One region of the Pseudoalteromonas sp. NS-SX12 genome, then DNA from elsewhere that is predicted to be linked to it. Evidence: predicted binding sites of a transcription regulator. Region 1 holds the regulator's gene; each other region holds the start of a gene.
What was found. The regulator sigma-54, encoded in region 1, starts transcription at its own class of promoters, with help from an activator protein. The targets are predictions, from matches to a motif close to GTTGGCACGNNNNTNGNNT.
Positions count from the first base shown of each region.

Region 2: a site for sigma-54 is predicted at 4,529-4,547, ahead of AC2IOM_RS08740 (DUF2726 domain-containing protein). Genes of this name have one in related genera too.
Region 3: a site for sigma-54 is predicted at 4,906-4,924, ahead of AC2IOM_RS07875 (DUF3192 domain-containing protein). Genes of this name have one in related genera too.
Region 4: a site for sigma-54 is predicted at 1,596-1,614, ahead of AC2IOM_RS03865 (TorF family putative porin). Genes of this name have one in related genera too.

Region 1 is NZ_CM170634.1:1,173,599-1,180,988, reverse strand. Features, by position in the region: gene AC2IOM_RS05630 (KpsF/GutQ family sugar-phosphate isomerase) at 1-185, shown strand, start outside; gene kdsC (3-deoxy-manno-octulosonate-8-phosphatase KdsC) at 182-754, shown strand; gene lptC (LPS export ABC transporter periplasmic protein LptC) at 754-1,305, shown strand; gene lptA (lipopolysaccharide transport periplasmic protein LptA) at 1,307-1,825, shown strand; gene lptB (LPS export ABC transporter ATP-binding protein) at 1,822-2,547, shown strand; gene AC2IOM_RS05605 (RNA polymerase factor sigma-54) at 2,626-4,122, shown strand; gene hpf (ribosome hibernation promoting factor) at 4,145-4,432, shown strand; gene ptsN (PTS IIA-like nitrogen regulatory protein PtsN) at 4,434-4,889, shown strand; gene rapZ (RNase adapter RapZ) at 4,905-5,753, shown strand; gene AC2IOM_RS05585 (HPr family phosphocarrier protein) at 5,769-6,041, shown strand; gene mgtE (magnesium transporter) at 6,165-7,390, shown strand, end outside.
Region 2 is NZ_CM170634.1:1,875,647-1,883,036, forward strand. Features, by position in the region: gene tyrS (tyrosine--tRNA ligase) at 1-747, shown strand, start outside; gene AC2IOM_RS08720 (methylated-DNA--[protein]-cysteine S-methyltransferase) at 777-1,280, shown strand; gene AC2IOM_RS08725 (cobalamin-binding protein) at 1,281-2,111, opposite strand; gene AC2IOM_RS08730 (cobalamin biosynthesis protein) at 2,089-3,042, opposite strand; gene mtnN (5'-methylthioadenosine/S-adenosylhomocysteine nucleosidase) at 3,043-3,753, opposite strand; gene AC2IOM_RS08740 (DUF2726 domain-containing protein) at 3,888-4,481, opposite strand; gene AC2IOM_RS08745 (type 1 glutamine amidotransferase family protein) at 4,765-6,573, shown strand; gene AC2IOM_RS08750 (ATP-binding protein) at 6,615-7,390, shown strand, end outside.
Region 3 is NZ_CM170634.1:1,684,137-1,691,526, reverse strand. Features, by position in the region: gene AC2IOM_RS07890 (methyl-accepting chemotaxis protein) at 125-1,762, shown strand; gene AC2IOM_RS07885 (M17 family metallopeptidase) at 1,892-3,418, opposite strand; gene dinB (DNA polymerase IV) at 3,509-4,564, opposite strand; gene AC2IOM_RS07875 (DUF3192 domain-containing protein) at 4,971-5,336, shown strand; gene AC2IOM_RS07870 (LytR/AlgR family response regulator transcription factor) at 5,480-6,232, shown strand; gene AC2IOM_RS07865 (BlaI/MecI/CopY family transcriptional regulator) at 6,287-6,673, shown strand; gene AC2IOM_RS07860 (M56 family metallopeptidase) at 6,683-7,390, shown strand, end outside.
Region 4 is NZ_CM170634.1:794,761-802,150, reverse strand. Features, by position in the region: gene AC2IOM_RS03870 (aldo/keto reductase) at 1-487, shown strand, start outside; gene AC2IOM_RS03865 (TorF family putative porin) at 882-1,556, opposite strand; gene AC2IOM_RS03860 (hypothetical protein) at 1,752-2,918, opposite strand; gene AC2IOM_RS03855 (GNAT family N-acetyltransferase) at 3,024-4,061, opposite strand; gene AC2IOM_RS03850 (aminotransferase-like domain-containing protein) at 4,149-5,570, shown strand; gene AC2IOM_RS03845 (AsmA family protein) at 5,630-7,390, shown strand, end outside.

The sequences.
Region 1 (7,390 bases):
ACGCTACAGCTATTTCAGAAGTGATGACTAAACAGTGCACAACAGCAAATGAATCGATGCTTGCTGCTGAAGCCTTAAACATAATGGAACAAAAGAAAATAAACGGTTTGCTTGTAGTTGACCAGCAACAACAGCCAATTGGCGCACTTAATATGCAGGATTTACTTAAGGCAGGTGTTTTATGAGTTTAACTACATCACAGCAGCTTTTTAACGAATTATATGCACAAACCAGTGCTGACGTATTTGCAAAAGCAAGCAAAATTAAACTGTTAATTTGTGATATCGATGGCGTATTTTCTGATGGTCGCATTTACCTTGGTAATGATGGCGAAGAACTAAAAGCATTTCATACTAAAGATGGCTTTGGTATTAAGTCGCTTATCAATAGTGGCATACAGGTTGCGGTAATTACTGGGCGCAACTCAAAGATTGTGGAAAACCGTATGAAAAGCCTTACTGTTCAGCATATCTATCAAGGCCAAGAAGATAAAATAGTCGCTTTTAATAACTTAAAACACGCGCTATCACTTGATAACGAAAACATTGCTTATATTGGGGACGATAGCCCGGATTTACCCGTAATGGAATTAGTTGGCTTTGCCGTAGCAACCAATGATGCTCACCCTCTGGTAAAACGCATCGCTGATTATAAAACTACCATGGTAGGCGGTTTTGGCGCAGTAAGAGAACTGACCGATTTAATTATGCTGAGCCAAGACAAAACACTTAGCCACGCAGGTAGTAGCAGCTAATGTCGGCGCGTATTGCACTTACTATACTTTTCACCATTGCCATGGTTTGGCTTTGGTTGCCTTACTTCTTTACACCTAAAGAACCAAAGCCGATTGTTGAAAACGTTGCCAGTATTCCTGATTACATTGCAACCGACTTAAAGCAAACCAACTTTAATGAATCTGGTACTGTTAGCCATAAAGTGATGGCGCGAAAAATGTCGATGTATCAAGATTTAGGTTTTACCCACTTTGAAAAACCGCAATTTACTATTTTTTCAGAACAAGGTGTGTGGCAACTCACAGCCGATGAAGCCACGCTCTACAATAACGAAAAGCTCATTTTGGAACAAAACGTTATTGCCAAAAGTCTAACACCAAATATCATGCTCAATACAATTGAAGCGGCAAGCGTAGAATATTTAATTAATAGCAAACTAATGACTTCTCAATCCGAAGTAAAAATGACAGGTCCGGGACTTGAAATTAAAGGACAAGGCCTCAATGCTAATTTAGAAGAGCAAGTTATTAAGTTAATAAACCATACAAAGACCACTTATTATGACCAATAACATGACGAAATTACTGTCAATCGCTGGACTAGCCCTCACTTTGTGTATCACAAGTGGACACGCTACCGCTGAGCAGATCAAACTTAAGCACCCACTTGAGATTGACGCCGATGAGCAAGCTGCTCGCTTAAAAGAAAATGTCGGTATTTTTCGCCATAATGTACAAATTAAGCATGGCAATATGACCATCACCGCCGATTACCTTGAAGCACATAAACGAGCTGAGTTAGGAGATAACCAGCAATTACTTATTGCCAGTGGTGATCCGGTAAAATTTAGTGCTGAACAAGAAGATGGGTCAATCATTGTCGCAAGTGCTAAAAAAGTCACTTACGATGTGGCTAAATCATTATTTACAATGTCTGGTGGCGCCAAATTTCAACAAAATGGCGACATGATGTCAGCAGATACCATCATCTATGATCGCGCAGCTGAAACAGTGACGTCTAAAAAAGCTGAAAACTCAACTAACCAAGTAAAAACCATCATCAATACGCAAAATGAACAAGGCGGACAATGAGCACATTAATTGCCGAAAAGCTGGCTAAAAGTTACAAATCACGCCAAGTGGTAAAAAATGTTGGTTTAGAAGTGAAAGCTGGCAGTATTGTTGGTTTGCTGGGTCCTAACGGTGCCGGTAAAACCACGACGTTTTACATGATTGTTGGTTTAGTGCCGAGCGACAATGGCGTTATTCGTATTGACGATAATGACATTACATTGCAACCAATGCATAGTCGCGCCCGTTTAGGCATAGGCTATTTACCGCAAGAATCGTCGATTTTTAGAAAGCTTACTGTATATCAAAACATCATGGCGATTCTAGAAACACGCAAAGAACTTAATCGTGTGCAACGCGAAGAAGCGCTCGATGATTTATTAGAAGAATTTAACATTGGCCATATCCGAGATTCACAGGGTATGGCATTGTCGGGCGGTGAACGTCGTCGTGTGGAAATTGCGCGCGCATTAGCCGCAAACCCCAAATTTATCCTGTTAGATGAACCTTTTGCTGGTGTTGATCCTATTTCAGTGATAGATATAAAGAAAATAATTGAGCATTTGAAAAATCGCGGCATTGGCGTGTTAATAACAGACCACAACGTGCGTGAAACCTTAGATGTATGTGAAAAAGCCTACATTGTTTCTCACGGCGAATTAATCGCATCTGGCACGGCTGAAGACGTTTTAAACAACCAAAAAGTACGCGATGTATACCTAGGTGAACAATTCAGACTATAGTAATAGTTATAGGCCTTAAATTTGGAATTGAATTGTTAACTAGCGGCTTGAAATCGAAAGAAGGATTAGAATAACTACATGAAGCAATCTTTACAGCTTCGCCTTGGGCAGCAACTAACAATGACTCCACAATTGCAACAGGCTATTCGCTTGTTGCAACTGAGTACGTTAGATTTGCAGCAAGAAATTCAAGAAGCGCTTGATGCCAATCCTTTACTTGAAGAAGACATTGACTACAGTGACGATAAACAAAACAACGAAAGCACTGAGTCAAACAAAGACGAATCAATAAACGGCGATGATGTTGAAGCAGCGCCAAGCCAAAGTGAAATTGAATCAAGCGACGCACTTAGCAACGAGAATATTTCTGAAGATTTAGCTATGGATGTGTCGTGGGATGATTATATCAGCGCCGCACCAGTTTCTGTCAGTAACGCCCCAGCTCCTGACAACGATACTGTATATCAAGGCTCTACCAGCGAATCATTGCAAGATTACTTGATGTGGCAATTACGCTTAACGCCGTTCAGCGACACCGACGAGATGATCGCAACCACAATTGTTGAAGCGGTAGACGATTCAGGTTATTTAACACAAAGTAGCGAAGAAATTTTAGAAGCGGTACAGCAATCTGACGACCAAGAACAAATTGAACTAGACGAAGTTGAAGCTGTACTTAAACGCGTTCAACTCTTTGATCCTGTTGGTATTGCTGCACGTTCGTTACAAGAATGTTTATTGATCCAGCTCAATCAGTACGACAAAAATACCCCTTGGCTAAACGAAACAAAGAGCGTAATCTCAAACCATATGGAACTTTTGGGATTACGTGATTATCGTACAATAATGAAGAAGGCTAAACTCAAGGAGCCTGAGTTAAAAGAAGTCTTAACATTAATACATAGCCTTAATCCAAAACCAGCTGAAAGCATCATAAAAGAAGAGCCTGAATATGTGGTTCCCGATGTTTCAGTAAAGAAAATTAAAGGACGTTGGCGCGTTGATTTAAACAACGATAGCATGCCAAAGATCCGCGTGAATGAACAATATGCTGCGCTTACTCGCTCGATGAAATCAAGCACTGACAGCCAGTTTATTCGCAACCATTTGCAAGAAGCAAAATGGTTTATTAAAAGCTTAGAAAGTCGCAACGATACTTTATTAAAAGTAGCCAATTGCATTGTTGAACAACAACAGGCATTCTTTGAATATGGTGACGAAGCAATGAAACCTATGGTTTTAAACGACGTTGCCGAAATGGTCGAGATGCATGAGTCGACTATCTCGCGTGTAACAACGCAAAAATACATGCATACACCACGTGGCATTTATGAGCTTAAATACTTTTTTTCAAGCCACGTTAGCACGGAAAATGGGGGTGAGTGTTCATCTACCGCGATTCGAGCACTGATCAAAAAGCTAGTTGCGGCGGAAAATCCAGCTAAACCATTAAGTGATAGCAAGATTACCGACTTACTAGCAGAACAAGGAATTAAAGTGGCGCGACGCACTATCGCAAAATACCGTGAGTCGCTATCCATACCACCGTCTAATCAGCGCAAGAGCCTGATCTAGACCAAATAGAAGGAAAATGCTTATGCAATTAAACTTAACAGGTCGTCACGTAGAAATTACTGATTCTTTAAGAGACTATGTCACTAACAAATTTGCAAAACTAGAGAGGCATTTTGATCATATAAATAACGTGCACGTTATTCTAGATATTGAAAAACTATCACAAAAAGCAGAAGCTACTATGCATGTTAACGGTGGCGAATTGTTTGCCTCTACCGAGCATCAAGATATGTATGCAGCAATCGATGGCCTGGTCGACAAACTAGACCGCCAAGTAATTAAGCACAAAGAGAAACTTTCTCGCCACTAAAATGAAATTAACCGATATTATTGCTGAGGACTGCGCTAAAACCGCGGTCCTTTTTAATAGCAAAAAAAGACTGTTTGAATTTATTAGCGACCTTGCCCATCAGCAAGCCCCTGATATTACTTCTCAAGAGTTTCTTGAAGCCTTGCTGCAACGCGAAAAACTAGGTAGCACGGGTATTGGTAAAGGCCTCGCCATTCCTCATGGCCGCATTGATGGCCTACAAAATACCATTGGCTTTTTAATTGTAAATCAGTCACCTATTCCGTTTGATGCTATTGACGATAAAGACGTTGATATTTTTATCGTACTGCTCATACCAGAACAAAAGTGCCAGCAACATTTGCAGACTTTAGCCACCATCGCTGATAAACTAAAAGATAAGCAGTTTTGCCGTCAACTACGTCACGCTGAAAATAATCATCAGCTATATCAAATCATTAGTAGTGAGGCGAGTTAACTAAGGGAGATCTAAGTGCAACTTATTTTAGTCAGTGGTCGTTCTGGTTCAGGAAAAACAGTCGCTCTCAGAGTATTGGAAGATCTCGGGTACTATGTTGTTGACAATATTCCTGTTAATTTATTGCCTTCGTTGATCCGCTCAGTTTCAGATAAATACGACAAAATTGCAGTGAGTGTTGATGCTCGAAATATGACTAAAGAGCCAGAGGAAATAGAAGAAGTACTCGACTATTTACCTGGTTTTGCAACACCAACCTTATTTTACCTTGATAGCGATGACAGCACGCTAATTAAGCGCTTTTCAGAGACGCGCCGCTTGCATCCGTTATCACTGAATAATATCTCCCTTGAAGAAGCCATTGAAGCTGAGAAAAAGCTGCTCGATCCTATCGCCTCACAAGCGGATATTTTTATCGATACAACAGGCTTAAGTGTTCACCAACTTGCCGATAGCATACGAGAGAAGGTACTCGGTAAAAAATCAAATCAGTTAATTATCACGTTTGAGTCATTCGGTTATAAACACGGTATTCCAAAACATGCTGACTATGTTTTTGACGCCCGCTTTTTGCCAAACCCGCATTGGGAACCAGCACTTAAGCCGTTAACGGGGTTAGACCAACCGGTAATCGACTTCCTTTCTAGCCAGCCTGTGGTTCATAAATTTGCATGGCAAGTGCAAACCTTTATTGAAACTTGGTTACCGCATTTAGAGCGTAATAACCGTAGCTATTTAACCGTTGCAATTGGCTGTACTGGCGGCCAGCATCGTTCAGTTTATTTAGCACAAACACTGGCTGATAGCTTCGCCAAACACCATAAAAACGTAAAAGCCCACCATCGTGAGCAAGTAAACAAATAAGCATAAGCGACTATTATGTCAGTTGAAAAACGATTTTTAATCGAAAACAAGTTAGGGCTACATGCTCGCGCTGCAACCCAACTTGCAAAGCTCGCAATGGCATTTGATGCGAAAATTAGTTTATCCCAAGGCGGTAAAACGGCTGAAGCTGATAGTGTATTGGGTTTAATGCTGTTAGAAAGCTCGCAAGGTAAAGAGGTATTAGTGCGTTGTGAGGGTCCTGACCAAGATCAAGCGTTACTTGCCATAGGCGATTTAATTCAAGCTAAGTTTAACGAAGACGAATAAACAGCTAACTTAGTTAAAACATTTTTCTGCAATAATGCTACAATAAGTTAGACGTAAGTTAACTCTAATAAATCAAAGAGTTGCAATCATTCACTCCAACCTTCAATAAATAATAGGGTGAACATGCCAGAAGCACTAGAACAAGACTACTCACAAACACAACTACATGAGGTTACAAAAGCCCTAAGTAGCGGCATGTTTGTGCATGTTCGACGCATGTTAGCGCATATGCCACCGTGTGATATTGCTTTATTGTTGGAGTCTTCACCGCATAAAAGCCGTACTGTTTTATGGCAATTGGTTGACCCGGATCTGCAAGGTGAAACCTTAGAAGAGCTTTCTGAAGATGTGCGTAACGGCATTATCGCGCAAATGGATCCTGCGCTAATTGCCGCTGCAACGGAAGAAATGGATGATGATGACCTTGCAGAAGTGTTACGTAGCTTACCCGATACCGTATACCAAGAAGTATTGGGCTCAATGGATAAAACAGATCAAGAGCGCGCGACATTTGTTTTATCTTACGAGGAAGAAACCGCGGGTGCTCTAATGAGTACCGATACCATCACGATTCGCCCTGATGTCACGCTTGACGTCGTTTTGCGTTATTTACGCTTAAAAGGCGAATTACCTGAAGGCACCGATGAACTTTACGTTGTCGATAAAGAAAATAAGTTTTTAGGTGATATTCAGCTTGCGACATTATTGACAAAAAGTCCGTTACTCACTGTACGAGAAGTGATGGATAATGAATCTGAAGCAATCCCTGTTAGTATGGGTGAGTCAGAAGTTGCGCAATTATTCGAACGTCATAACTGGATTTCAGCCCCTGTTGTCGATGAAGACAGCCAATTACTTGGCCGTATTACCATCGATGACATTGTTGATGTAATCCGTGAAGAAGCCGAACACAGCATGATGAGTATGGCGGGTCTTGATGACGAAGAAGATACCTTCGCTCCCGTTGTAAAAAGTACCAAGCGCCGCTCGGTGTGGCTTGGCGTAAACTTAATTACTGCAATCCTTGCTGCATTTGTGGCAGGTTTTTTTGAATCGACCTTAGGTATATTACCGATTTTAGCTGTACTTAACGGCATTGTGCCTTCAATGGGTGGCATTGCCGGTAGCCAAACACTCACCTTAGTTATTCGCGGTATGGCTGTTGGCCACATTAACGATGCCAACCAGCGTTGGTTAATTGGTAAAGAAATAGCGATTGGTATGCTCAATGGCGTGATTTGGGCGGTGTTAATAGCTTCGGTAGTAGCGCTTTGGCAATGGGACTTCACACTCGGTTTAGTGATTGCCTTTGCGATGTTTATGAATTTATTTGCCGCCGGTTGTGCCGG
Region 2 (7,390 bases), 700 kb from region 1:
TTCAAAAAGCGTTATGCAGGTGGTCAGTCAATTGCTATTCACGAGTTCCTATACCCATTGGTACAAGGTTGGGATTCAGTTGCACTAGAAGCAGATGTTGAACTCGGTGGTACCGATCAGCGTTTTAACTTGCTAATGGGTCGTGAGCTACAAAAAGACGAAGGTCAAAAACCACAAACCGTATTAATGATGCCTTTACTTGAAGGTACTGACGGCGTTCAAAAGATGTCTAAGTCATTAGGTAACTATATTGGTATTACTGATGAACCAAACGATATGTTTGGTAAAGTAATGTCGATTTCAGATGATCTAATGTGGCGTTACTACGAGCTACTTAGCGCATTAAGCATTGAAGAAATTGATGCACTGAAAGAAAAGGTAGCAAATGGCACAAATCCACGTGATATCAAAATTGAATTCGCGAAAGAGATGATTGCACGCTTCCATTCAGAAGAAGCAGCTGAAGGTGCGCACCAAGATTTCATTAAGCGTTTCCAAAAGAATGCGTTGCCGGATGATATTCCAGAAGTAACGATCACTGTAGATGGCGAACTAACCATTGCAAGCTTACTAAAAGAAGTTGGCCTTGTGGCAAGTACATCTGAAGCAATTCGCATGATCAAGCAAGGTGCGGTAAAGATTAACGCGAAAGAAAAAGTTTCAGACAGCAAAATGTTGATTGAAGCTGGCACAACGGAAGTTTACCAAGTTGGTAAGCGTAAGTTCGCTAAAGTAACTGTTAATTAATGAGAGCCCACGAAAGTGGGCTTTTTTATATGTCTAAAATACTAACGACCGAATATTTAAGCCCTGTAGGCAAATTACTAATAGGCTCGATTGATGAGCAATTATGTTTGTGTGACTGGCAAGAGCGAAAAGCCCGCAGTACTGTTGATAGTCGCTTAGCGAAAGGGTTAAGCGCAGAGTTTGTTTGCGCAAACAGTGATTTTAACCAGCAGGTTATAAATCAACTAGAAGCTTACTTTGCAGGCGAATTAACACAATTTTCAATCCCTTTAAAGTTGGTGGGCACTTACTTTCAAAAGTTAGTTTGGCAAGGGTTACAAACAATAGGCTATGGTCAAACGCAAAGCTACGGTGAATTGGCAACAAAGCTTAATATGCCAAGTGCCGTGCGCGCAGTTGCGAATGCCAATGGTGCTAACGCAGTTTCGATAATTGTGCCATGCCACCGTATTATTGGCAGCAATGGCAAGCTAACGGGTTACGCAGGTGGTTTAGCCGCGAAAAAGCGATTACTCGAAATTGAGGGGGGTTAGTTAGTTTTGAAAGGCGCTGACCTTTTCGCATAACTCATTTGCGGCAATAAGCACTCGATTGGTGTAGCGGTGTAAGTGATCAGGGTTGAGTTTTATTATTTGACCTTTTTTAACCGCTGGAATTGAATTCATATCACGCCAAATTTTTGCTTGTGTGTTGTCTTCATCCATTTCTGAAATCACAATAAATTCTGGCTGTTTTAACATGACCTGCTCTTTATTAACGGTTGGGTAATTAACCGAGCTGTCGGCAAATACATTGCTTAGGCCGCAGATGTCAAAAATTTGATTAACCAAAGTATGTTTATTGGCTGTCATAATCGGTGTATGCCAGAGTTGAAAAAATGCAGTGGCAGGCTTTTCTTTTTGATAGCGCGTTTTTAACTCGTTAATCTCATGCTTAAATTGTGATGTGTAGTCAATAGCTTTGTTTTTGGCGTTTAATGTTTCGCCCAGCGCAAGTACTTCGTTTTCTATATCTTCTAAAGTATGTGGGTTGGAAATAAACACATTTAAACCCAGCTTTTTCATTTTCTCAATTTGGCCAAGTTTAGCGTTAGAGCGCCAGACCAGTACAAGATCTGGGTTTAACTCAACTAATTTGGCTAAGTTAATACCATTAGCATCGGCTATTTCTGGGTGCTTTTTTGCATCTTCAGGAAAATCACTGTAACTGCTTACGGCGACAATATTTTCACCTAATCCTAGCGAGTATGTCCACTCAGTTAAATGGGGGGCAAGTGATGCAATGCGTTTAGGCGTCGCTGAAAGCGGTAAGCTTAACAATAAAGTAAAAACAAATATAAGCTTAGAGATGGTTAGTCGCGGCATAAATAATTTCCAAGAAAAGAATAAGGCAAAGCCAAAATGCACTGGCAAACATCAGTGCGTTTTTCGCTTGTTTAATTGCTTTTTGCTGTGGCAGTGTTTTAGGTCCGATGCGTGTTTTGCTGTAGCGCTTACCAGAGTAAAAAGCAGGACCACCAAGTTGTACGCCAAGATATCCACTAAGACAAGCAAGCAAAAAACACGAGTTTTTTTGATAACCATTATCTACAAATAGCGCTAAGTAATGAAAACCTTGGGTTTTAGGTTTAAGCAGTAAAGGCAAGCAAAAAAGCCTAATCGGTAAAAATTCTAAGTAATAAATAATGGCGTTGGTTGCGTTACTGAACTGGCTATCTGGTGGCGCAGTTTTAGAAAATACATTGGCACAATGTAAAAATAGGCAATAAATAAGTGCCGCGTTAAAACCCAAGCAGTAATAAAGAATAAGCGGCAAAAAAAAGTGGCGAAAATAGCTTAAACTTTGGTGTTCAATGATTGCCTTTATTAATCCAGACTCTGATAAGTTGTTACTATCACGACGTAAAAACTGGCTTAAAATATCACGTACCACGGGCTTTTGTTGTTGTGTTAATAGCCATGCTGCGCGTTTTAATTTAGCGTTACTGTAAGGATTGTTGATCAGTAAAAATAAGATTAACAACTCAAACGCAACGGGGTATTGTGCAAAGCTTGTGATGCCAATCGCCAAGATTGCGACGCAGCCCACAATTAAACAACTTAGTAATAAGGAAGAAAAGGACGCGTACACATTCGATGCGTTTGCATCATAAATACGCCCAGCCATTTTGCTTATCAGTAGGCGAAAAAGCGGAGTGGGGTGATATTGCGAGGGGATAACTAATAGTGAGCTAACCAGCGCAAGCAATATTGTTTGCCATGCGCCGGTTGAAAAAAATGGCAGCTCAAATGCCACTTACAGCGAGACCTGCTTTAGATTCTTTAACAGTGCAATCACCATCTCTGATGAGTTTTCTGATGCTTTCACTAAATAAGACTCGAATGATTCTGGTGATTCTTTACCAGCAATATCTGACAGCGAGCGAATCACTACAAATGGTGTATTTAGCTGATGACATACTTGTGCAATTGCTGCACCTTCCATTTCAACCGCTAACATATTTGGAAATTGTTCGCGTGTTTTGTCAATGCGCACAGGATCACACATAAATGAATCACCGGTACAAATTTGGCCAACCATTGTTTTAATGCCTTTCGACATTTCAGCAATCGCTTTCTCAGCATTTTCTACAAGTGTTTTATGTGCAATAAACGCTGGTGGCATTTGTGGTACTTGACCCATTTCATAACCAAAAGCAGTAACATCAACATCGTGATGACGCACTTCACTTGAAATAACCACATCGCCAACGTTCAGGCTTTGCTCAAAACCACCTGCAGAACCAGTGTTGATAATGCAATCTGGTGCGAACAACTCAATCATTAGCGTAGTAGCGAGTGCCGAAGCCACTTTACCAATACCAGATTGAACTAAAATAACGTCTTGATCAGCAAGTTGACCTTGGTAAAACGTGAAGCTACCGCGCTCAGTAATTTTAGTGTTTTCAATCGCAGCTTTTAAAATAGCTACTTCTGGCTCCATTGCGCCAATAATACCGATTTTCATAATGGTTACGCCTATTTATAGGGAATAAATAAAATATGGCGGAATTATAGCTAGGTTACTAATAAATTCACAGACAAAATAAAACCCGCAATATGCGGGTTGTTAGGACGGAAAGAACAACACGCTGTAAAAAATTAAACTTGTGCCAGAGCCGTTGACTGCGACTTAACCTGTGACGGAGACAACACTGCCGTAGGTTTACTGGTTGCTTTTCGAATAGGTGGTTTAGAATTGGTTACTTGTTTACCCAATTTAAATAAAATGGCCTGTCTTACTTCCTGTGGCTTGTAACCTGTTTTAACTTTTATGCGAATAAGCGGTACACCGGCAGATTCTAACGCGCCATTTACAAACCAGTCTTTTTTCGCTTTGTGACCATTTTTACTAGCATTATTGACTAAGTCGATTGCTGCAACAATCTTCAAGCTTTCCTTATCCAATAATACGTAATCAAGCTGTTTATTTTGCGCTTTAGCAAGTGCACTGCGACGTGACTTGTCATCGGTGCCCGGTTGAAAATCTAAAATATCAACCAACCTAACGCGACTTACAATTTTGTAGTCAGAGCCAATCGCTTTTTCCAGCAAATTTAAAAACGCCGTTTCTACCTGAGTAAATAACGATTTTTTTTGTGTAAACGGGTAAGGATTTCCCGAATGGGTAAATTTTGACGCAACAAACGCCGCCATAACCACTAACACTAGAATTAATAACGAAACAAGTTCCATAGATACTCCAAATCAAAACTTTGACGCAAACTTTTTCAAAATGAATTAAGCAATAAAAGTGCCAAAACTTTATTACTACGTCTAATAGGTTTTATGGGAATTTTGTTGGCTTAACAGCGCTACTACTTGTTACTCGCGCAGATACTGGGTAAAATTCAAGATTCCGTTGTGCTCATTCGAATTTGGGGTTTGCCGACTCGCTCTGTTCGGTATCTAGATTGACGCAATAAAATAACAATAAATGGTGTTACTTATGCGCTTCGCTCGACTTTGCTTGTTTAAAATGACAAATAAAAAAACGTTTAGTAAGAACGTACAAACTTTTGTTAGTTCAATAATCGCAACTTCTTTTGTTGCGTTCACACCCGTGGCGGCTGTTTCGGCTAACACATTGCTTATGCTCTCAGACGACCTTAAGGTTTGTTCCAGTGAAAATCAACGTTTCTGTACTAAAGAGGGTAAAGAATCGTTTTCCGATGATGTAAAACAAAAAGCAATTTTTGATATTACCGATGAAGCACTGTTACGGGTTTCTGAGTATGCTTGGACTGAACAAGAAGAGTTAAAGAAACAAGTTGCTGATATTCTAAAAGCGGTAAAACCTAAGTTTGAGAACAAAACACTAACTGAGCGCCAGTTTGTGAGAGCGCTGCGTGGTGTATCAATTGAAGTTGGCACAGAAACAGTTTCGGGTCGTGATATTTGGCAGAGCTTGTACGAATTTGAAAAGCGCAACTTGTTCGATTTGTTAGAGCAAAAGCAGGCTGAAAGTCGCTCTAAACGCAAAAAAACCGAAGTTAACTGGGCGCAAAGCACAAACTTAGAGGCAACACTTGCTTACCAAAAGTTATTTGATTTAAGTGTTGAAATTTCAGGACCTAAGCGCAAACCGCGTATTGCTGTAGTAACAGGCACAGATCGCGACCCATATGCACGCGTTGACTATTACCTAGGATTGTTCGAGCAAATTGGATTTGAAGCGACTTGGTTGCCAATTGATGCAGCAATGCAAACGGCTATTACGGCAAAAGAATATGAAAAGTCGTCTTGCGATAGTCTAGAAGAATTCCAAATAAAGCGTTTAGCGAGCTTTCGCCGTGAAGTACTTTACCCAGATTTATATCGTCAGCAAGTAAGCGAATGTAAAAAGTCGTCGCCATTAATTGACACAATCAAGCGAATGGATGCGATTTATATTGCTGATGGTAGCCCGCTATTAAGTTACCACGCGTTTTACACGCCAACCGGTGCACCTAGTGAATCGCTTACGAAAATCATTGATATGTTTAATAAAAATGAAGTGTTAGTGGCGGTTGAAGGCGGCAGTGTAAATGCGATCACCAATGCTAGAAAACCACTTAGCATTTTGGCGGGCGCTGTTAATGAAATTAATACGATTGTGCCTATGTCTTTCGCATCTGGCCATGACGCATGTAGCTTAGGTGCTGATTGTATTGCACTTGAAAGCGAACGTGACTTTACAGTTGTTGAATCACCAATTCTACCATTACTACCGTTTGGTATTGTTGACACTCAAGTATCGAAACGAGGTAAACAATTACGCGGCCTACATGCAGCACTATTCAGTGATAATCAGCGTATATTTGGTTTAGATGATAAAACAGCTGTCGTTGTTACCAATCAAGACAATAACCTTGAGCTAGAAGTGATTGGCTCTGGCGGTATGTGGTTGTTTGAAGTAAACAGAGAAAATAATGAAGGTGGTGTACGCGAGTTTACAAGTCACTACTTCACACATGGTGATCATATTGCAATGCGCAGCGGTGGCGTTTCGGTGGAGTTCCCAAGTTGGAAGTATGCAACTCAGTTAAATGGGTCTCAGCCACAAGTAACTTCAGCACAGGCGCTATCACGCAACAACTTCTTTAAGTTGAACGAAATGATGTGTCAAACAGGTGCTAAGCAGGCACTTGGCAACGACCGAATTAATGAGCAAGACGTTAGTTTATCAATTGCACAAAGCAGTTCAGCATTGGCACGCTTAGGCGTAGCTAAAGTACGTGGCGGCGAGTTTAGAGTATGTTCGCTTTCGCAAGTCGCAAATAAGCTGACGGTTTCACCAAACCTATAACTTTACGTGGTGAGCTATAACTTGAACTATAGTTACATATTATGAATAGCTCACTTTCAAGCTTTTGGGTAATCGCCCTTAACCGATTAATTGACCGCCTTGGCACAGGTAAAGCTGGGGCGGTCATTTTTGTTTTAATTCAACTGATTGCGTTAGCGGTAGCCTGCACTTATTACTATATCTCGTTAGGCGAAGTGCCTTGGTTGGAAGTTGTGGGCATGTTGGTATTTGCCGCAATTCTAGCGCCATTATTTATCATTTCTATCTTTGATATTAACCATCAATTGAGCGCCTCCAATCACTATATTGAAAGTGCGACCAAACAAGAAAAGCTACTTAACCAAAGCCTAAAAGAAAACATTCGTCGTTTAAATAATGAAATTGACGACAGAAAATTGGCATTCCAAGCAAAGCGCCGAGCGATTGAAGAGTTGCGCCGAGAAATTGCTGAACGTAAACGCACACAACAAGAGCTAGATGAGCAAGAAGTGTTGTTGCGCTCAATTGTGGATTCATCTCCCGACTTATTTTATTACCGCGATAACTCAGGCCGTTTTGCAGGTTGCAACAGAATGTTTGAAGAGGTGATGGGGTTGTCGTCGGATCAACTTATTGGACGTCGCGCGGATGATATTTTTGGCAAAGGGTTAACACCATCGGTACTTAATACCGACAACGAAGTTCAACAAAACCATGTTTCTGTCACGCTAGATGTAAGTTGCCAAGTTAATAAAGAATTACGCTGGTTTGAAATGCGTAAGGTGCCGTTCTTTAATCCAAATAACGAATACATAGGCCTGCTGGGTTTTGGTCGAGA
Region 3 (7,390 bases), 510 kb from region 1:
TAAACGAAAAGCGGGCTTGCCCGCTTTTTCTATTTCTTTTATAAAAATAATGTCTTAGGTCAAATTATATTTCGAAATTTATAGTCTAATATTAAAACATTCAACGTACCCGGAAGGTGGCATTATGACAACACTCCGCCGCATAAGCATCCAACAAAGATTGGCCATATTAGTCGGCTTAATCATACTCGGCCTTGCCTTGCTCAGTGCCGCTACATTAAATTCTCAATACGATTTACTTAAAAACGAGTCCTACCAAAAAACAAAAAGCATTGTTGAAGCCGCGCACAGCGTAATTGCCGCCTACCACACAAAGCAAATTAGCGGTGAGCTAAGCGAACAACAAGCAAAAGACGCAGCCAAAGCAACCATTAGTAAATTACGATATGAAGGCAATAACTACTATTGGATCAATGACACAACGCCAAACATGATCATGCACCCGATCAAACCTGAACTTAATGGCAAATCACTCAGTAACGTGAAAGATCCTAATGGCGTGCGATTATTTGTCGATATGGCCAATATCGTCAGACAACAAGGGGAAGGCTTTGTGCCATATCAGTGGCCTATGCCGGGAGCTGATGAACCGGTTGATAAAATCTCGTATGTAAAAGGTTTTAAACCATGGGGCTGGATTATCGGTTCTGGCATTTACCTAGACAATCTCAATAAAATATTTATGCAGCAGGCAACTGCGTTATTAATCGAAGCGCTTTTAATTATTTTAGTTGTCGGCGCAGCGGCATATTTGATTGGTAAAAGTATTATTACTCCTACTATCGAAGCAACTAAATTAATGAAAGATGTTGCGCAGGGTGAAGGCGACTTAACGCGAAAACTCACGACTGATGGCAATGATGAAATTGCGCGACTCTCTGGCTACTTCAATCAATACTCAGACAAAATACGCGATTCATTAAAACAAGTCGCAAGTGCCTCAGAGCAAGTTCTGTTGCAAGCAAATACAGTGTCAAAAACCAGTGATAACAGCCAAGAATATATTCAAATGCAGTCTGATAATACTACGCAAGTGGCAACAGCAATGGAGCAAATGACCGCACAAATAAGAGAAGTAAGTGATAACGCAAATGCCGCAGAGCAAGCAGCAAATCAAGCTAGAGAAAACACGCAAGCAGGTAAAGAGGTCGTCACTAAAACTATCAGTCAAATAGAATCACTATCGAATAACATTGACCATGTAAGTGACGTCGTTGCGTCACTTGCTGCAGAAAGTGACAACATTGGCGCTGTACTGGATGTAATTAGAGGCATTGCAGAACAAACCAACTTACTTGCATTAAATGCAGCAATTGAAGCCGCACGTGCAGGTGAGCAAGGGCGTGGTTTTGCAGTAGTTGCAGATGAAGTAAGAACTCTTGCTAGTCGCACAGGGCAGAGCACAGAAGAAATTCAACAAATGATCCAAAAGTTACAGCAAGGCGCACAAGAAGCGGTGTCTGCGGTAAGTGCGTCGCAGTCAACCTCTCGCGATACGGTTACTCAGGCCAGTCAAGCCGATGAAGTGCTCAATCAAATAGATGAGTTAATGAATGTGATTTCTGAAATGAATAGCCAAATTGCCCGTGCAACAGATGAGCAAAGCCAAGCAGCTAGCGAAGCAAATATGCGCATCAACGAATTAGCGGGCATGGCAGATGAGTCACTAAATAACACCCATCAATTAAATAGCGCAAGCAATGAGCTGATAGCCAGCAGTGAACAAATGAATGCCGTAGTGAATCGCTTTAAATTAGATTAATACTAGACAACGAAAAAGGCCGAACAAGTGTTCGGCCTTTTTATGGCTATATGCAATTGCTAACGTCTAACCACGATTTGAGATAGGTTAACCTCAGCTCTGACAAGTTGTAGCTACTTGCACCTAAGATTATTTACAAAATGTAGCGTAAATACTTGCAAGTGATGCTGCTGTTGGTTTGCCGTGTTGCCAGTCGCCGCCCTCAACGCCACTACCAGCAATATCCACATGAATGTACGGAATTGGCAGCTCAGAGTTTGCGCCGTGTTTATCAAGGCCTGATGCCACAGCCAAAAATGCCATTGGGAACTGGTGACCACGGGCGGTAATTGCTGATGGCGCATTGTTACTCGACAATACATCGTCTGCTAACGTTTTAGGTGCGATAAAGCTATAGTCTTCGCGGCGTTCGCGCGATACTTCAGAGCCATCAGCCCATAAATCACCTTGCGTTGCGATATTGTGCGATAAGTTAAGCGCTCTTGATGCACCATTTTCAACAAGCGCAGTATAAGGTCCCATTGCTCGTGCAGCGTGTCCTGTTAATGTTGCAACGGTAAATACAACAGGGTTAACTTCACCCTTAGCGACATCTTTAATTTCACTTAATAGGTCGCCCATTGCCAAACGCCCTTCCGCATCAGTATTACCAATACGTACGCGTACGCCTTCACGGCTAGTGATAATTTCATCTGGTACAAAACAGTCAGAGCCGATTGAATTACGAACAACTGCTAAGTAGGCAACTACTTTAACCCCTTCAGGTTGATGCTCAGCAATACTCTTCATAAAGCCAGCAACTGATGCAGCGCCACCTTTATCACGGCTCATGCCCGCCATTGCACCACCTACTTTTAAGTCTGCACCACCTGTGTCGTAAACAAGGCCTTTACCAACAAATAATAGCGTACGTTCAATATCACCTTCAGGCACATATTCAAGCTTAACAACACGCGGGTGATGACGCTCTACCGCGTATGATGCACGGGCTACAGTGCTAAGCATTGGGTAATTTTTATCAATAAATTGAGTATCTGAAATCACCTCTACCGATACTGCGCTGTTGGTAAATAAGCTTTCACAGTATTCTGCAAATTTAGGAGGTGCCATACGCTCGGGTTCAGTACCGCAAAGGTCGCGCGCAGCGTACTGACCTTGTGCAATAGCATTTGCATAGTGGCTATCAAATTCGCCAATAACAGTAATAGATTGAATTGGTTCAATTGCTGCGCCGTGGAATTCACGTGCTTCTAGCGGTTGCCATAATGCTTGGCAAGCACCTAAATACGCTACAGTTGTTGCTTGCTGATAACGCTCATCTAATTGACCTAATACTAAAATTGCAGGGTTTGTTGCACCCGCTTGTTTTGCTTCTAGTACACCTTGTTTTGCCGCATCGAAAAAACGACGCACATCGTCATAGTCACGCTCTAAAGGGCCTGTTGGTGCAATCACTAAACGTTTTCCAGGTGCATTGTCATTCACCAACAATAATGCTTTTTGGCCTATGCGCTTATCGAATTGCGCAGTAGCCATTACACTATCGCGAAAATCATTTGGGAGTAATGCCAAGTCTGGCGAGATAATAATTAAACTATCAACATATTGAGGTAAATCTGAAATTGATGCCGCTTGCAGGGCCTTTGGTGAAGTCATTTTTGAACCTTACTGAACGAATAAATACGCGCAATGTTGTCGCGTAAGTTTAGAAAAGATGGCTTAAATATGAGGGCAAATTTATAAAAATCAAGATTCAAACATTGCAAGCTGCTCTTGTTCGTAGCTATTTTCAGACAAGCCAACACCTAAACCGAGTAATCTCACGCCTTTATTTCCGCCTCGTAAGTAGGCTTTTTCGATTAAACGCGTAAAAATATCATCATCTAAATGCGTGCAGCTGTAATCCGCGGTTGTTGAAACAAAATCGTTAAACTTAACTTTTACCGAAAGCTTAGACACTTTGTTTAACAACCCTTTACTTTGCAGCCTAGTATCAAGCTCATCTTTTAATTTTGGCAGCTCTGCTAAGCATTGTTCTAGCGATGTTTTATCATATTCGTAGGTATGCTCAACTGAAAGTGACTTTCTAATACGTGATGTATTTATCTTGCCAATCACCTCTCCATTACACTTTTTAAATAACTCTGCGCCCCAAGTGCCAAACTTTACCTGCATTTGATTTAAACCGAGGTTTAATACATCTTCACCAACAAACAAACCTGATGCATTCAATTTCTCTAAGGTAACTTTGCCTACACCAGGAATTTTTTTAAGGTTAAGCGCTTTAAGAAACCCTTGCACCCGATGAGGAGGGATCAAACAATAGCCATTTGGTTTGTTTTCATCACTGGCAATTTTCGCCACAAATTTAATGGGTGCGATTCCCGCCGACGCCGTTAAACCTGTTGTTTCAAAAATCTCATCACGAATCGCATTAGCGATAAGTGTTGCACTGCCTGAGTGCTGTGTGCAATCGGTTACATCTAAATAGGCTTCATCTAAAGAAAGCGGTTCGATTAGATCTGTGTATTTGGCGAAAATCTCTCTAATTTGATTAGACACTTCTTTGTATACTGCCATTCTGCCGGGAACAATCAGTAATTCTGGACACAGTTGCAGCGCTTTATAGTTAGACATTGCTGAGCGCACACCATATTGACGCGCAATATAGTTGGCGGTTGCCAACACACCACGACGGTGTTTACCGCCAATTGCGATTGGCTTACCTCTCAACTCTGGATTGTCTCGCATTTCGACTGCTGCATAAAAACAATCCATATCAATATGTATAAATTTTTTCAAAATCACAAAATACTGTTTATATATACAGTTTATTATGTATCAAACTTATTTGATTCAGCAAGTTTTTATTTTACGGCGTGTTAAGTTTTAAGATGCCTTTATCTGCATTCATTTTATTGATAAGAAAATGAATGCAGATAACAGCATAAGTAGAGTATTGAAGTTTTGTAAATATTCATTTAGGTACAATAAATATCCACAGAAAGCGACGATTAAACCACACCTTGAAAAAAGCGAATATACGGCGATGGCAACTAGTCAAAGTCACTAAAATTTCGTAAATATCACCAAAACCAGAAATTATAAAAATAATAACAAACTGATAAATAACAATTTAATTTTTTGGCACTATTTCTGCTAATAACTAGAAAATTATAATATTTGAAATATCATTCAAGGATCTTCTATGAAATACTTAGTTTTAGCATCAGCCCTCACATTGCCACTTTTAACAGGCTGTGTTGTTGCGGTAGGCGGCGAAGGCAAATCAGACTACTCATCTAGCTGGGAAAGAACCCATGAAAAAAACCGCAAAGCGATTGCCAATATGGAAATTGGAAAAGAGTATCAACACGTAATCAATAAACTTGGTACGCCAAACTTTTCTGAGCTAGTAAAACAAAACGATACTGAGTATCGTGTTCTTTACTACGCAACAAACTCTATTCATTCTGACGGTAAAACAACAAAAGATGAATGTACGCCGCTTGTGTTTAAAAATAATCAACTAACAGGCTGGGGCGAACACGCTCTTGAGCAGTTAAAAAATTAATATGTGTAAGGGCGAAATGTTTCGCCCTTCTCTTTAAAACCCCTTTAAATCAAACTATTTACATCCACTTACATTTATTCGTTGACTATTACGACAAGTTTCGTAATATTAATTACGAAAGGTATCGTAATTAGGTGGATAAAATGGATAGATACAATCTAGTCGTCGGTCACAACGACCCAACATTCTCAGAAATTCTGTCACAACAAATCGACAATTCACTTTTTGAGCTAACAAATGTTGAATCTTGTTTTGCCAAATTAATAGCAGCCTGTAAAAAAACCAGTGCCAAAGTACTTTTTGTACAAAATGAGCTTATTCAAGAACATGATTGGCCTACACTTCAATCATTAGCAGACTCAACTGAAATCATATTATTATCAAGTAATCGCGTTGATGCAGCTAAGGCATTTGAATGTGATTTATTTGATTTTATTTTAGAGCCTATGGTCAATTCTCGTTTAGGCAAAACATTAGATAAGCTAGCCAGAATGCTCGCGCCTGAGAAACAGCAATTTGAGTTGATGAGCTCACTGGTACAACGATTTTCGTCTAACCAATTAGATGACCAGCAAATCGTTTTAAAAGACGCCGGTAGAATAAAATTTTTAACACCTGATGAAATTTCTTGGGTTGGCGGCGCTGGAAACTACGTTGAATTGCACCTCAACCAAGATGAGCGAACGATTTTACATCGCCAAACATTATCTTCAATGGAACAGCAGCTATCGCCATTTGGCTTTATTCGCATTCATCGCTCTGCGATCATCAAAAAGCAAGCAATACGCGAAATCCGCCCTACCGATAACGGAGACTATATTGTTACCTTAAAAGACGGCGCTAATCTGAATTTATCCCGACGTTACAAGCAAAACATGCAAGGATTAATTGGTTGACAAATAAACTCTATCTCGTAGAGTAAATAACAATCTACGAAAAGCGACGTAATTATGAATAAGAATAAACGCGTACCAACAAGTGCAGAACTCAACATTCTTAATGTGCTGTGGCGTATTCAGCCTGCCACTGTTCGCACTTTGCATGAACATATCAGTGAAAGCCAAAAAATAGGCTACACCACTGTGCTTAAAATGTTACAAATCATGCACGAAAAAGGCCTTGTTACACGTGATGAGTCGACTCGTGCGCATGTCTACAGCGCGGCATATTCTGTGGAACACACCCAATCATCTTTACTGTCAGACATTGTTAACAAAGCTTTTGGTGGGTCACGTTTTGATCTGGTGATGCGCGCACTTGGCGACGAAAAAGCCAGTACTAAAGAAATTAATGAAATTCGTACTCTGTTAGATTCTCTCGAAAAAAATAATAAGTAAGCACACGTTATGGATATACTGCCCTCATTATTAGAAAGTAATACTCTCTATTTTATTTCTCTCACTCTATTACATTTTTTATGGCAAGGCTTAGTTATTGCAGGCCTACTTTTTTGTGTAAATAAACTTACCAGCAATAAGCACAGCCAATTCCGTTATATTTTCTCATTATTCTGTTTACTGCTTTGTGTTATTGCGCCAACCATTACGTTTTATATTCTGTCGCAACCTGACGAAGTAATTAATGTAAGCACACTTGCAATAAATGACGTTATTGCGTCATCAATGGCGCCTTCAGGTATATCTAACACTGCGCATCAGATTCAGTTAGCTGATTATACGCCGCTAGTTGCCGTGCTATGGATGACTGGCATTATTGTGTTAAGCATGCGCCTTACTTTACAAATGCTGCAAGTACATAAGCTTACAACAACCAATATTGTGCAGCCATCAGACAAGCTAGAGTTAATTTTCAACCAACTTAAAGAGCGTCTTTTTGTAACTAAACGCGCCCGCTTGGTTATATCATTAACAGCACACGTGCCTATGGCAATTGGCTGGATAAAGCCCGTGGTGTTGCTGCCTGCAAATTTGGCAAGCGGGTTATCAATCGCTCAACTAGAAATGCTAATGGCACACGAGCTTGCACATATCAAACGTTATGATTATTTAGTCAACCTAATACAAACATTTGTTGAGTTAGTATTATTCTTCCAC
Region 4 (7,390 bases), 380 kb from region 1:
AGTTGCAGACGCCTTTTGTGAGCTAAAAGCGCAAGGTAAAGTGCTTAACTTTGGTGTATCTAATTTTACGGTTTCACAGTTTGAGTTATTGCAGTCGCGTTTAGACTTTAAGTTAGTAACCAATCAAATTGAAATGTCGCCGTTACATATGGGGGCACTCGATGATGGTACGCTTAACTTATGCCAACAGCATCAAATATCACCTATGCTCTGGTCGCCTCTTGCTGGTGGCGGATTATTCGCTGAAACAGAACAAGCACAGCGAGTTAGATCTGCATTACAAAGTGTTGCCGAAGAAACGGGGTTAGATAGTGTCGACCAAGCAGCTTACGCGTGGTTGTTAACGTTACCATGTCAACCGAGTGTAATCTTAGGTACTGGAAAGTTAGCTCGTATTCAATCGGCAGTTGCGGCGAGTAAAGTGCGTTTGAGTCGTGAGCAATGGTATCGCGTTTGGCAAGCATCAACCGGTCACAGTGTGCCATAACACTTAGCCTTGGATATTGTGTGCTGATTATTAGGGTCTGTCGACCTTTCAAGTTCGTTTTTGCAGCAGTTTGATTGGGTTTTATACAAGGCAGAGGCTGCGTGGCATAGTTATTCTATGTGAGTCAGCCGATAACACAGTAGAAACCCCAATCAAGCGCTGCCGAACGGTTCTTTTGAGCGCACTTTTCTCATTGTTGCTCGATATTCGCTTAGATTGCTAGGCCACACATCGAGCGCCGCGATAAAAACACGCTCAAAGAGAACAAAAATAGAACAGCAAAGATCAACAGACCCTAGTAGTCAGCATATTTTTACAAAATTAAATAAAGGTGCCGTCAAGCACCCTTAGTTGTAGCAAGTTGGAGTAATTTTAGTTTAAAGCTTCATAGAGCCTAAAGTTCAAAGTCCATGGCAAAGCCAACGTAGACTTTTAAATCGTCATCTGCATCTAAATCTGTTTGTGCAACACCAAAGGTAAAACCGCCTTTGGCAATGCTAACACCATAGTCAATATAGCTGTCGTCTTCGCCATACCACTCTGCAACGGTATCACCCATTGAATTACCAATGTGGAATGTCAGTTCGGTTTCATTTAAGACTTCAAAAGTTGCGTTTAGCTCGAGGTAAATCATATCTTCTTCTGAAGTAGCACCAGATTGCGCATTACTAAGGTAACTTACTTTACCTTCTAGCCAGTTCCAGCTTAGGGCACCATAAAGCTCACCAAAGTCGATTGAGTCGACCGCATCTGGGTATGCGTAATATACATAGCCCACGTCGTAACCAATCTCACCCATTTCGCCAGCAAAGCCTGCGTATAAATCGAGTTCATAACCTGGCTTATCACCACCAAAGTCCACATTTGATGCCCATGTGCCCGCATAAAACCCTGATTCATGGCTGTAATCGATACCACCAGATACTTGAGCGTTGTCGCTGGTTTGCGTTACACCACGCCATAAGTAGTTTGATGAAGCTGCAGCATTAGCGGTTACTTCTGCATAACTTGCTGCTGAGAAAAAGGCGATACTCGTAGCTGTGAGAGTTGTGAGTAATTGTTTTTTCATAATAATTCCTAAAATTGTAGCGCTGAGTTAACTATCCATTAACAAGGTTTGTGCCCAAATTAAAAAAATTAACGATATCAAAGTACTAGTAAGGAATTATGAATTTGGCAAGGTGTAGGAATTGAAATGCTGCACTATCTCGGTGCGTTAGAAACATAGAGGTGCACAAAAACTGCGCACCTTATTGAAAGAGGTTTAGCCAAATATGGTACGCATTAATGCGATAGTTTCATCAACACCACGACCTGCTGCAACTTCTTTCACAATTGAGTCGCGCATATTTTTAATATGTTGTGGCATATCTTCTGCTGCCAGAGCACGGTCAACCAATGCTTCTGCTGATTCTTTGCCACGTTTACGGCCACCCGATTTCTCTGAGCTTGCGCGTTTCGGTTTATGAAGTGCTTTGTAGTAATTCGAGTTTTCTTTGGCATCGTCACTGTAATAAGCAAACCAACACGGTACTAATGCCTTGTACTGCCAAAGCGCTTGTTCTACTTCAGCTTCTGGTGTTGCGGCTATAAACCAAGGTTGTTTATGAATTGCCATAACAATGTCGTGCCAATAACGGTCAAAATCTTGGTTGTTTAATCTTACAAGGCCAAACGCTTGGCATAAAATATCAAGGCTTGCTGCTGTTACTGGGGTGAAAAAGTCAGGTCGACGCATTGCAAGTAAACGTGTAGCTGGTGCAAGTGTGGCTTTTTCATTATCAACGGCTGCAAACGCAGCAATATAACCACGCACAAAGTCCATGTAGTTTTCTAACGTGATAGCGCCTTCAAGTGGAATATGATTAAGCGCTTCATTTAAGTCAGTACAGCTGGTGGCAATTACATTATGCAGTGCTTTAGCGGTTTTAGTTGATGCTAGCCATTCAACATCAAACTGGTAAATGCTTGGATCGTGTTTTGCGGTATGTTTACCAGCAAATGCCAGCTTGTCTTCTTCAATCATATCAACCAGCGAGGTTTCACGAATGCTTTCAATATGCTTAAGCAGTGCAAGTTGCTCATCTAGCACAATGCGCTCTTTGTTTTGTTGAATTGAATCAAATACAACAGGCCAAGGTGCAATACGTAGCGTTTTAATTTGGCTAATGCTAATACCAGCTTCGAGCTGTTGCTGGATTTTCTTTAAAATTGGCAGCTGGTTTGCTTCAAGTAGATCAAAATTAATGCGCTTGCTTACGACATCAATTAACTCATAACACCAGCCAGCAAAATCTTCGGGGTGGTTACTTACTTTTACGGCCATTAAGTTAAGGCTAACATCTGGAATGAGTTTTAAAATATTTTGGTAGATGTTTGCTTCCACTTCAGAAAGTGGCATTTTTGACGGCGACGTAAGCAATTTTTTCATAATAAGTAAGAGACCCCAATATAATATTAACAATGTCCGACAAAGCGTTACACTAAGCGGGCTGTGGATCATACTGAGATCTATCTTTGATGCAATATTGACTTCTTAAATTTCACGCCTGAGTAAACTAAAAACTTGAAGGTCATGGGTTTTATTTTTCCAAACACCTTTTTCACGCATCACACCATCCAAATGAAAACCAATCTTAGTGAACAGTTTAGTTGACGCTGTGTTTTCTGGTAGTACTTCTGCTTCAATTCGGTTTAATGAGGCGATATGAGTAAACATCCATTTTGTCATAGTAGCAATAGCATTCGATGCGAAACCTTGTTGCCAGAAATCAGGGTGGATCTCGATGCTAATTTTCGCTGTACGTGTGCAAAAATCATATTTGTAACCGCAGCTGCCAACAATTTGCTGGCGCGTGTTGCACTGTATTAACCAGCGATGTCCGTTACCTTGCCTGCGTATTAGCTCATCTTGCTCAATAAGCGTTTTGGCTTCCGCTAGGTCGCTCATAATTGGTAAATCGTAAAACTCACACACCTTAGAGTTAGAAAAAAGACGGAAAACGGCTTCGGCTTCTGCCTGTGTTTGTTGAACTAAGGTGAACTTGTCGGTTGTGATTTCAGGGAAGTTATCAATACTTAGATGAATAAGATGATGTCCCCACTTTTCATAACGTTTCTGCTCTACAAGACCAAGATTAGTGAGTATTTTATGTGAAGCAGTATTAGCAACATCTACTTCGCCAACAATATAAGAAAGGCCAAGCTGGTGAAATGCATATTCAAGTGCGGCGCGACTTGCTTCCATGCCCAAGCCTTTGCCCCAATATTCTGGCAGCATGCGGTAGCCGATATCAGGTGCATTTAACTCGGGTTCATATTTTAAGCCACAAAACCCAATAACTTGGTTGTTCTCTTTAAGGACCAAGGCAAAGCGCGCATAGCCAACCTCGTTATATTCTTTTAACCAAATATTGCGAATAATATTTTCGGCATCGTTTATGGTGTTTACCCAGCCAGCGTCTCCGGTATAACGGGTAACATCTTCATTACTGCTAAATTTGAATACGTGCTCAGCATCTTCAAGCGTAAATTCGCGCATTAATAAACGCGGTGTTTCAATAAGTGTATTCATATTTTCTCCTTATCTGTACTGGTAAAAACTTTAATGCCGATCAAAAATGCAATACAGATACAGTTGCAGAATATTTTTAGGGTACAGATGGCTGAGTTCAAATACCGTCAGTTATTTTCTTACTATCAACAGCTCATTAGTAATGGCGAATTGCTACCCGGCGATAAATTGCCTTCGGTTAGGGCATTGAGCAAGCGTCACGACGTTTCTATTAGCACGGCTACTAAGGTTCTGTCAGAGCTTGAAAAAGTGACACTTATACATGCAAAACCTAAATCGGGCTATTTTGTAACTGGCGAGAATAAATTTAAAGCGCATAGCTATGGCAGTGATGTAATTTATAAGCGTGACTTACATGCTTTACCACTGGCGCAATCGGTACAGTATTCGTTTAATGATGAATCTATTTTGCCGCTGTCCTGTACTGGCCCTTCGACCGTGCTAGATAATGAAACATTGCTTAACAAGTTGCATCGTAAAGTATTAACCCAACGACCTTATCGTTTAAAGCAAGATAATTTTGAAGCGGGTTTACCTGATTTGCGAAGTACGCTTGCGCAACATCTAAGTTGCAATGATTTTTCGTATGCCAGTAAAAATATCCTAATCACGCACGGGCGCAGCGATGCGCTGAGCCTGGCTATGATCTCTTTAGGGTTATTGCAAAAGCGGGTTGCTATTGAAGCACCATGCTCATTTTTCATAAACGCTAATATGGCGCAATTGCAAATCGACACTGTCGCTATTCCAATGCAAGCTAATTACGCCGATGAAATAGCTTTGCTCGATCAGGTGTATCAAGTCGAGCCTTTCAGTGCATATGTGTTTAATCCAAATTTTAATGACCCAACCGGGCGCTTGTTGCATGACCAAGACAAAAAGGCATTGGTCGCATGGGCGCAAGCACGTGATGTTGTGTTAATTGAATATGATCGTGGGGAGCTTTACTTTTCAGGAATGCGGCCTAAATCGATCATGCATTTTTTAACACCGCAAGATAAAACACCAGCAATTAGCATTGGCGATTTCTCTGATACGATAAGCTTTAGTTTCTCGCTTGGTTATATGGTTTGCCATCAATGTATTGAATTATGTCTTTTTACAAAGCATATCACGGTAGAAAAGCCTGATATGGCAAGCCAAATGATGCTAAACGAGATGATTAGGTCATTAGAATATCGAAAATTACTCACGCGGTTAAGAAAAGCAATGTGGCAGCAGTACACTGAAACCTTGTTTATTTTGCGGCCACTAGTGGGTTACATAGATATACCAACAATATCTGGGGGGCCTTGTTTATGGTTAAAGCTACCTTATAGCAAAAGTTCAGAAACGCTCTTTAAACGATTAATAAAACACAATGTGGCGATTGCGCCCGGCAAAATGTTTTTAACAAATGCAGAATTTGATAATTATTTTCGCATTACCTTTGCCTTGCCATGGCAGCCAAGAATGGTTCAAGGACTTAATACATTGGTTCAAGAAACCTTGCGATTTTTAGAGAGTTAGGTTTTAACTTTAACGCGCGTTAGCTATAGTAGCGTTAGATGTGATTTAAGGGACACACAATGAAAACTCTCGCAAAAGTTATTGGATTTCTACTACTTGGTTTAATCGCGTTAATTGTGGCTTTGCCATTTATTATTCCGGTCGATTTTATTTTTAAACAAGTTACGCAATCGGTTGAGCAAACAACAGGGCGCACGCTTGAGATTAAAGGCGACAAAAGCCTATCGGTATTCCCTGCGCTAAAACTAGAACTAAATGATGTGACATTTGCTAACTTTGAGCAGGGTTCAAAGCCGAATATGGCAGCTATGGAGCAGCTTGCGATTCACATTCCTTACCTGTCGGTTTTATCTGGTGATATTAAACTTGAAAAGTTTGTCATTAAAAATCCAGAAATACTGCTTGAGAAAATGCCTAATGGCGAAGTTAACTGGCAGCTAGTTAATGCGTCGGGTGCGACAGAACAAAACAAGGCACCTGAACAGCAAGGTAAAGCAAAAAGTTTACCCGAAGGCGTTGATATTCAATTAGGCGAAGTCGCGATTTATGGCGGTAGCTTCACATTTATCGATCATCAAAATAATACATCGCAAAAAGTAACAGACTTAGATTTAGCAATTCAATTACCTTCGCTTAAAAAGGACCTGAAAGTAGAAGGTGCGGTTACTTACATGGCTGAGAAATTCGAATTAGACGTAACACTTAATACTCCAGAAAAACTATTGTTAGGCCAAGATTTTACGTTAAAAACCGCATTAGATTCTCGCTTGGTTGCACTTACTTTTGATGGGCTAGTTGCAAAACAGATGACTGATTTTAGTGGTAAGTTAGATGTGACGGGCGACTCGGTTAAAGCGCTTGCTAAGTGGCAAAATCAAGCGCTTGCAGCGAAAGAAAATGCATTTAATAAATTTTCAATTGCATCAGAAATGCGTTTTGCCGAACAAGAGTTTAATCTATCTAAACTCGATGCCAGCTTAGATGACCTAGTAATTAAAGGTTCGGCAAAGGTTGCGTTAACCAAGGTGCCAAGGATTACTGCCAATGTTGATTTAGGTATGTTAAATGTGAACCCTTACTTACCTGAATCAATTGATGTGCCAGAAGAGTCGACAGAACAAAGCACCGATACACCAAGTAAGCCACAACCAATAGTGTGGGATGACAGTGAAATCGATTTATCGGCGCTTAATAGTGTAAATGCTGATATCAAAATCGCAGCAACGGGCTTTCAGTTTAAAGAAATCAAACTGGGTGAAACTAAGTTATCGCTCAAGCTTAATAATGGTACGGCACAACTCGGTTTAGACAAGTTTAAAGCGTACGAAGGCGACGGTACGGGGCAAGTAGTCTTAATGGCCAAGCGCGCACCATATAAACTCAATACATCGTTTTCATTTGATGGCATTCAAGCAGAACCTTTATTAACCGATGCGGTTGGTTTCGATAAATTAATGGGCAAAGGGTTGTTAACCATTGCGCTTAATAGCCAAGGGCAATCACAGAAGCAGTTTATTGAATCACTGCATGGCAGCGTTGGTTTTGGTTTTAATGATGGTGCCGTTAAAGGCGCTAATATTGCCGCTATGGTGCGCAGCGCAGAGCAACTTATTAAAGGCGGTGGTCTTGATGCAAAAGGGCTAGAAAAAGGCTTTGATAACGCTGAAAAAACGGATTTCTCAGAACTTGTGGGTAACTTTCAGTTTAGCGAAGGCGTGAGCAAACAGAACGAATTGACCTTAAAAAGCCCATTGATTCGCGTTACTGGCAATGGTGATATTGATCTACCGGCGACAAAAATTAACTATCGTCTGGTAACC